Regions from separate parts of the Paenibacillus sp. FSL H7-0735 genome, predicted to be linked through region 3. Evidence: riboswitches for the same ligand, from Rfam matches in the RefSeq annotation. Region 3 holds a riboswitch; each other region holds the start of a gene.
What was found. Region 3 has a riboswitch for cyclic di-GMP ahead of NSS82_RS03495 (transglutaminase-like domain-containing protein). Riboswitches for the same ligand answer to the same signal wherever they lie in the genome.
Positions count from the first base shown of each region.

Region 1 (2,204 bases), 4.2 Mb from region 3:
ATCACAGAGATCGCTGAGCAGACCAACCTGCTGTCACTCAATGCCTCCATCGAAGCTGCTCGTGCCGGAGAGCATGGTCGGGGTTTTGCCGTTGTCGCTCAAGAGGTTCGCAAGCTTGCTGAGGAATCTACGGCTTCCACAAAAGAAGTATTCGGTTTGGTCCGCAGCATTGAGTCAGATATTAAACAAGCCATCGATAATATCGCCATCAATGAAGAGGTTGTGCAGGTTCAGAATGAAATGATCACTCAATCTGCCCATATTTTCGCACAAATTGTACAAAGCGTGCAGTACATTACCGAGCAAATCTCTTCATTCTCTGCGGAGAGTGATCTTATGCTAGAAAGTGCCTTGAAAATTTCCAGTGCAATTGAGAATATCTCAGCAATCACCGAAGAAACCGCTGCAGGCACTGAAGAGGTATCGGCGGCTATGAATGAACAGATTAATGCCCTGCAGTCTGTTGCAGAAGAAACGGAAAAAATGACCCAGGCCGTATTTAATCTGCAAAAAACCATTCATATCTTTAAATTCTAGTTCAAAACTATCAACTGCCACCTAAGCTGAGTCTTAGGTGGCAGTTTTTTTCGCGAGGCAAAACTTCATCTCTTGGACAAGACTTTCGTCAAATTTCGAGTTTTTTTAGCGGATTATGTTGACAAAAATTAATGAGGAATATATTGTAAAGGAAAATTATTCTTATCAACTATAAATTAATATTGGCAAAATCCTCGAAAGAGGATGACGCAAAACCATGGATCTACAGCCTCATTTTTTCGTTTGAGGCCATGATTGCCAGGTTGCAGAGGAACCAGGACGGCTGAACTATTGTTCAGTCTTTGCGGCGCCTTATGCCACCAACCTGTGCTTACTATAGAGCACAGGTTTTTACTTTTTGAGTATATTGATCTATCGTATCTATTCGGTAGATTAATAACTAATATATATCAAAAAACTTGTGAGGTGTTTCTTTTGAAGACAGTCGCAGATTACATGGCGGAAGCACTACGTAACCTAGGAGTCACCCATTCTTTTGGGATCATTGGCAAATCGATTTGTCCAATAGTTCTAAAGATGGTCGATTACGGTATTGAATTTATTCCCGGTAGACATGAAGCAAGCTCCGGATTCGAAGCAGCAGGGTATGCGCTGAAAACGGGTAACCTAGGCGTAGCATTTGGTACTTCTGGTCCTGGTGGAACTAACCTGCTCACAGCAGCAGCTCATGCGAAAGCTAACAACCTACCTGTCCTGTTTATTACTGGCCACCAATCCATTACAGAGCTTGGAATTCCTCAATGTCAGGACTCCACCTCTTTTCTGGCTGATTTAGCTGATATGTTCAGACCTGCCACCTTGTTCAGTAAATTGGTTGAACGTGGGGATCACTTTGGTACTATTTTTAATCATGCGATTTCTGTGGCCCTGGCCAAACGGGGTCCTGTTCATCTTTGTATTCCTTTTGATGTACAAACTGAAGTATTGGAAGAATGCAATATTGTAATCCCTGAAAGAGAGTCTCTAATTAGTCAAGCAAATATCGATAGAGTCATCGATGCTATTCAAGCTGCTAAGAATCCTTTGATTATTGCGGGTAAAGGAATTAACCGCTCCGGAGCACATAAAGAGCTTGTTCAACTCGCAGAAACTTTTAATATTCCTGTAGTAACATCTCCTGGTGGAAAAGGGGCTATAGTCTGGGATCACCCGCTCTATCATGGTCCTATTGGCGTTGGCGGTTCGACCCACGGGGATGATTTATTGAATAAAAGCGATCTGTTTATAGTGCTTGGATCACGTTTAAGTGATATGACCATCTGTAATCTTAAACGGGAGAATCATCCAGCAACTTTAATTCAATTTGATATTGATCCAACCTTTGTCGGAAAAATCCTATTGTCCAAAACGATACCGGTCACTGGGGACCTGCGCGATAATTTGGTGCACTGCCTAAATCATATTGACCCCAGCACAATCACCAAACGTGAGGCTTTGGCCGATGCTGATTATTCAGAAGAGCTTCCAACCCTCAAGAATCTTTCACTGGCTTCAGTAATGAGCACTTTAAGTGATTTGATCCCTTATAATAATTCAATTTTCGTTGATGATGGAAGCCATGGATTCCACGCTGCAAAATGGTACAAGGTTAAGAAACCGGGCAGCTTTTTTTTTGATGCTTATTTTGCTTGCATGGGTAATTCGAT
Region 1 covers NZ_JBBOZH010000001.1:4,984,104-4,986,307, forward strand. Annotated here, with positions in the region: gene NSS82_RS22730 (methyl-accepting chemotaxis protein) at 1-537, shown strand, start outside; cyclic di-GMP riboswitch class I at 712-808, shown strand; gene NSS82_RS22735 (thiamine pyrophosphate-binding protein) at 964-2,204, shown strand, end outside.
Region 1: linked by a shared signal. The riboswitch ahead of NSS82_RS22735 (thiamine pyrophosphate-binding protein) and the one ahead of NSS82_RS03495 (transglutaminase-like domain-containing protein) in region 3 are both predicted to bind cyclic di-GMP.

Region 2 (2,204 bases), 180 kb from region 3:
GGCGTCGGCGTTGGTATTGGCGTCGGTGTTGGTGTCGGCGTCGGTGTCGGTGTCACTGTCGGCGTCGGTGTCGGTGTTGGTGTCGGTGTTGGTGTTGGCGTCGGTGTCGGCGTCACTGTTGGTGTTGACGTAGGCGTTGGCGTCGGTGTTGGCGTCACTGTCGGCGTTGGTGTCGGACATGGTGTTCGGTGTCGGCGTCACTGTTGGTGTTGACGTAGGCGTTGGCGTCGGTGTTGGCGTCACTGTCGGCGTTGGTGTCGGACATGGTGTTGGTGTTGGCGTCACTGTCGGCGTTGGCGTTGGTGCCACTGTCGGCGTTGGCGTTGGTGTCACTGTTGGCGTTGGCGTTGGTGTCACTGTTGGCGTTGGTGTCGGCGTTGGTCCAGGTTCATCACCATCGTATGGATAGTGGTGAAATTCACCACCACCAGTCCCTTTGAGTGAAGCCGCCACTAAAGTACCGTTAATCTGACCATTAATAAAATCAACATGAGCATAGGGGGCAAGTATGCTTCCCATTACACCTATGCCTGCCATATCCAGATACGCAGCTTGGCTAAAGTTAAGCAAAATTTTCTTGCTGTTCAACACGTTATTAGGTAGAAATCCGAAGTTTTTCATTTTTACGTTAGAACCATCAATATTAATAATTGCTGTAGATCCTGAAGGAACATTTATTGTAATTCCATAGGTATTAGAGACGTTATCTCCTGGAACATTAAAAACATTGACCGCAGGATCTGTACCTGTCAGGGTAAGACTGCCATATTGGTACACTGTTGTTCCATTCGCCGGCAATGCTGCAAGTTCTGCTGATTTGTCCTTCAAAGACTGACCTACGGCTGAAAAGTCAATCGTACTCCCCTGTCTTTTTGTACCTCCCTTGAGGAGCGTTACATTCCCTGAAAAATCTCCCCCGTGCACGATATTCCCATAAACAGTACCTCCGTTGAAAGTAAGATTCCCTCCAACAACAAGTGTGTCAGTCAAGGAAACCTCAGCAGCGGTCAACCTATCTCCAACACTATAGTTGGTTAAGTTAACGTTACCTCCAGCAGCAAACCTTCCTTCCGTATCCGAAACCGTTGTTATATCCCCTAGAATAAACACGTTGTAGACCCCTGCAATTCCCAATGTAGAAGAACTACTAGCTCCAGCAACTCCAGCTCCTAATGAGGAAAGCCCACTACCTACCGTCAAAATCCCAGCTAATACAAGCGAGAGTAACGGTCTTATTCTTCTTTTCAAATGGCACACCTCCTAAAACTATGATTTATATTAATCAGAATAATTACCAGAAACTCTAAAGGACCTAACAACAAAAAAGACCGCCAAAAAGAAGTGGAATTCCCTTCTCATGGCAGTCGGACGGTCATTGTGCCTTTAAGACACTTTAGACTCCTGGACTTTGCGTCCCGCCCTTTCAGACGGTTTGCTATTATCATGACTATATATATGTATTACACTGCAAGTCCAGAACTGGTAGCCGAAGCATTCTCTCCAATAACCGTCTATGACTTTTAATACTTTTTGAATTAATAACAGTTTAGCGCCCCACACCCACAATTGTCAATCAATTCCTTTCGATGATCCCCCTCATTATTACCATACAAAAAAAGCGCCTAAAGGCGCTTCGCATAAGGTTTTTCATTAAATTTTAAAGTAACTGTATATAGCCCAATATGGATATCCATAAGGGAACACTCAGAATTAAACCAAAAAACAATCCACGCTGGAGGCTGCCCTCTTTTTCCATCATAATTCTCCCTTATGTGCGTCCTATACATTAATTTTTATTATTACAATTTTAATATAATTTATTCTTCGTTATTTAGTTGTGAATTTAATCACATTGGATAAGCTGTTTAGAAATACCATTGATTATTTTTGGAATATCGGGTTAGAATACGAATATACGTTCCTATTAGAGGTGATGAGATTCATGCATAGAGCAGAAAGCAGGGACAACATGCTGGTGAAATCTTATTTATTGCTTCCGATGATTTTATCAGCTTTCGAACGGGACTCCGCCATTTTATCTACACACTTACGAACACCCGCCCCTTATCTGGAGGTGCTTGGAACAGCTGCTGCAGTAGCTACAACAGATCTAAGGGATGTTCGTGCAGAAATGAGAAGACGGGGAATCAAGGTGTATGAGCAAAACAGACTTAATACGGGAATTGAAGCCAAGTATATATGTC
Region 2 covers NZ_JBBOZH010000001.1:603,312-605,515, reverse strand. Annotated here, with positions in the region: gene NSS82_RS02705 (LPXTG cell wall anchor domain-containing protein) at 1-158, opposite strand, end outside; partial or broken gene NSS82_RS32615 (choice-of-anchor A family protein) at 406-1,257, opposite strand; cyclic di-GMP riboswitch class I at 1,357-1,447, opposite strand; gene NSS82_RS02700 (hypothetical protein) at 1,943-2,204, shown strand, end outside.
Region 2: linked by a shared signal. The riboswitch ahead of NSS82_RS32615 (choice-of-anchor A family protein) and the one ahead of NSS82_RS03495 (transglutaminase-like domain-containing protein) in region 3 are both predicted to bind cyclic di-GMP.

Region 3 (2,204 bases):
CGGAGGTGAATAACATTGCGTAAATTCTCCTATCTACTCATACTGGCTGGGATACTTATCATGTTATATCCGACAGCTAACGAATGGTACAACGACAGGCAGCAGGAGAAGTTATTAGAAACGGCTGAACTAAGCACTGCCGATAGTACTCCCCAGCCAGATTTGAAGAGCAGGTATGCTGAAGTTACTCAGCTGTTAGCAGAGGAATCGGTTCTGGATGCTCAGGCACAGTCCCAACCCCAAGAGACAGAAAAGCCTGAACCGGAGATTGAGGTCGGTGGCAAAGTAATCGCACTAATTGAAATCGGTAAGATTGATTTGAAGCTGCCTGTATTAGAAGGGGCTACAAAAGCTAATATGAAACATGCTGCAGCCCATATGAAAGAAACGGCACCCCTTGGAGAGATCGGAAATGCTGCAATCGCGGCGCATCGGGCTAGAACTACGGGTCGTTTGTTTAACAGATTGAATGAGGTTGTTGTGGGGGATGTTATCACGGTAAAGACTAGTGATCAGGTGTTTAACTATGAGGTATACGATATTTCTGTTGTAGATCCGAGTGATGTCTCCGTTCTTGACGGGAATGACAAGGATAAGATTCTTACTCTGATTACATGTGATCCGCTAGTGAATCCAACGCATCGGCTGATTGTTCATGCTAAATTAACAAAATGAGAATAGTGAATGACAAGAAAACACAAATACCGGGAGATATTTATAAAATAATGGGTAATCTAGTAAATTAGGTCTTGTTCACAACTATAAATATGATAGTATTATACTATAAAAGCTAAACACGATAACGGCAAACCTTCCGAAAGGTAGGGACGCAAAGCTAAAGGGCCTTTTCCCGAAAGGATGGCAGCCAGCTACCGAATGAAGAGGCTTTTTTTGTTTGTTTCAAATGGATTCTATCAATTATATCTAGTAAAGCTAGAACAGATAGAGCTTATACGATAACGGCAAACCTATCGAAAGGTAGGGACGCAAAGCTAAAGGGCCTTCCCGAAAGGATGGCAGCCAGCTACCGAAAGGAGTTTTATCCGTGAAAAAGGTATATTTTATGCTGGTGGCGTTGTTCGTCCTAATGACTTCAGTTCCGGTAAGTACAGCTCAAGCTGCAAGTGCAGATGCCAGCTGGTTGATTACATCCAAAGTGGCTCAAGGTGTTATTGGTATTAACTATGATATTCCGAAAGATAAAAGAATCAAACTCATGATCACCAAAGATAACAGCAGCTATACTTATAACTTGTATGCTTCTGGACAAGCTGAGGACTTCCCTTTGCAACAAGGAAATGGGACTTATAAGGTTTCGGTTCTGGAGAACACAACCGGTAATAAATACAAAGCGTTATATTCCGAAGTAGTAGACGTAACCATGAGTGACTCGAATTCCGTATATTTGGGCTCCGTACAGAATGTGAAATGGAGTTCTTCTGATAAAGCGATTGTCAAAGCTAAACAATTAGTACAAGGCAAAACAACAGACGAAGAGAAAGTTAAAGCGATCTATAACTATGTAGTTGCGAATGTACAATATGACTACTCTCTTGCTAATAGTGTAACTACTGATTATATTCCAAGCATCGATAAGACATTGACTACTAAAAAAGGGATTTGCTATGATTACGCTTCTCTTTTTGCCGCAATGCTGCGGAGTGTAGATGTTCCTGCTAAGTTGGTAATGGGGAATACAAGCTACGTTACGCAATATCATGCCTGGAACGAAGTATTGCTTAATGGGAAGTGGGTTACCATTGATACTACAGTGGATGCAGGACTTGCAAAGAGTGATAAGAAAACCGATTTAATTAAAGCCTCAAGCAAATATACTGCGGCAAAATACTATTAAATTCGCCGCTAGAAACATAACTCTATTAAATAAACAACTAGCTTAATTATTAAGCTAGTTGTTTATTTTTATATTAGGGGTTGCTTTTCTATTAATAGTTGGGGTATTATAGGTAAGCGTTGTTAGACAGCGTACAGGCGATACAGACGAGGCTGATAAAAAGCTTCGAAAAATAAAGCTTGCATTTCTGAAAACAACATGATATATTATAAGAGTTGCTGCTGAGACATTAAACGGCGTCAACGAGAACTTGATCTTTGAAAACTGAACAACGAGTGAGTAGGAAATCACGTAAGTGATATCCAAAATTAGAGAATTAATTTTCTCGTCAGATGTTTCAAAATGAGCA
Region 3 covers NZ_JBBOZH010000001.1:785,166-787,369, forward strand. Annotated here, with positions in the region: gene NSS82_RS03490 (class D sortase) at 16-675, shown strand; cyclic di-GMP riboswitch class I at 795-877, shown strand; cyclic di-GMP riboswitch class I at 952-1,032, shown strand; gene NSS82_RS03495 (transglutaminase-like domain-containing protein) at 1,046-1,855, shown strand.

Region 4 (2,204 bases), 370 kb from region 3:
GAGAAACCAGACCGCATACAAGCAGAACAGCTCATCGAGCAAAATGCATTGTGGAATTGCGGAGTGTTTGCCTTCCGTTTAGGGTACTTGTTAGATATTTTGCAGCGTAAAGGGTTGCCTTTAGGATATGAAGAATTGCAGAAGCAGTATAAGCTATTGTCTTCCATCAGCTTTGATTATGAAGTGGTGGAGAAAGAAGAACATATTGTGGTGCAGCCGTATGATGGATTCTGGAAGGATCTTGGAACGTGGAATACGCTGACAGAGGAAATGAGCAGCAAGCATGTAGGAAAAGGTTTTGTGACGGCGGATTCTGAGGGGACTTGCTTGATTAATGAGCTGGACATTCCGATTACGGTAATTGGTGCGAAGGATCTGATCATTGCGGCTAGCCCGGATGGAATTCTAGTTACCCATAAAGCTGAGAGCCCACGGATTAAAGAAGTGCTGAAGACCTTTGAACAGAGACCGATGTACGAGGAACGCCGCTGGGGCCATTACAAAGTTATTGATTATGTGAAATATGATGAAGGCAATGAAGTGCTGACCAAACGGATTTTTATATCCGAGGGGAATAATATCAGCTATCAATTACATCGCAAGCGTAGTGAAATTTGGACAATCGTCAGCGGCGAAGCAAGTATTGTGCTGAATGAGAAAAAACATAATGTGAAGGCTGGGGACGTGGTACGTATACCGGAAGGAACGAAACACGCGATCCTTGCTTTGACGGATGTTGAGTTTATAGAGGTACAGACGGGGTCTGAATTAGTAGAAGAAGATAACATTCGTATTACTTTAGACTGGAATGATATAGAACTACAACAATTCATTTCATAGGTCTAACCTATCTATTTAACCAATTCAAAATTTCTTGAAACAGGTAAATTGACTCAATTATCAAAAAAAGTCATAAAAACACTAAATATATCATTAATTGTCGTCGATACTTACGGTAAGAGAGATTATTTCTCTTAAATTGAAAAGGCAAACCTATCGAAAGGTAGGGACGCAAAGCTATAGGGCCTTCGAAAGAGTGGCAGCCTGGCTACCGAAAGGGAGAATATTTTGAAAGCTTACCGTACGTATCGATTGTTTGGTGCATTTCTGTCACTCGTCCTGTTTCTGACTGCACTTCCGCTTGCTGTTGGGATTTCGCCGTCTATTGTCATAGCTGCTTCAAATTCTGGAACGCCAGTTACCCCAGGTGCCTCACCTGAAGCCGTAAAGCTGCTTAACTATTTTTACTCGATCTCAGGAAAAGGCATTATTGCTGGTCAACATGACTATTTAGAAAGTCCAGATGAAATTAACAATATGCTGAAGGGAACCAGCGGACAATATGCGGCTCTTCACGGTTATGAAATGGGTGCGATCAGTGGTCAGTCCGAAGCAACGATGGCTTGGCAACGTCAAAATGTGGTGAACAGCGCCATCAACTGGAATAAAGCGGGCGGGATCGTAGCTATGACTTTTCATGCTAACCTGCCGGGCACCTCTTATGACTGGGATAATGTGAAAAAAACACTCAGCCAGAGTGAGTTCGATAGTTACGTTACACCGGGTACCAAGCAATATAATAATCTGATCGCTGAGCTTGATAAGGTGGCAGTCTCTTTAAAAAGCTTGCGCGATGCCAATGTTCCGGTGCTTTGGAGACCCTATCATGAAATGAACGGGAACTGGTTCTGGTGGGGGAAGAAAAATAACTTTTCTAAACTATGGAATATAATGTATGACCGTTTTGTTAACGTTCATAAATTAAATAATTTGTTATGGGTATGGAGTCCGAATGCTCCCAATGTTTGGTCAGATCCTTATGCGCTAACTTATCCAGGTGCTGATAAAGTAGATATTCTGGCAGCAGATATATACGAAAATGATTACCAGCAAAAATACTATGACAGCTTGTTGAGTCTAGCCGCAGGCAAACCGATTGCGATCGGGGAGAATGGTGAAATGCCTAATCTGGAGAAGCTTCAGCAATCGCAAAGTAAATGGACGTATATGATGAGCTGGGGAAAAATGCTTTACGAAAATAACAGTGCAGACACAATCAAAACATTTATGAATAGCAACTACACCCTGACCAGAGATAAATTAAATACTGGTCTGGCACCGACACCTAGCGCCGCACCAGCGCCGGCACCTTCCGAAGAAGAGGGGGAGGCAGCAATTCCTCTCGCGAAGGGGCTTGCAGGAGA
Region 4 covers NZ_JBBOZH010000001.1:1,156,276-1,158,479, forward strand. Annotated here, with positions in the region: gene NSS82_RS05015 (sugar phosphate nucleotidyltransferase) at 1-840, shown strand, start outside; cyclic di-GMP riboswitch class I at 977-1,056, shown strand; gene NSS82_RS05020 (glycosyl hydrolase) at 1,069-2,204, shown strand, end outside.
Region 4: linked by a shared signal. The riboswitch ahead of NSS82_RS05020 (glycosyl hydrolase) and the one ahead of NSS82_RS03495 (transglutaminase-like domain-containing protein) in region 3 are both predicted to bind cyclic di-GMP.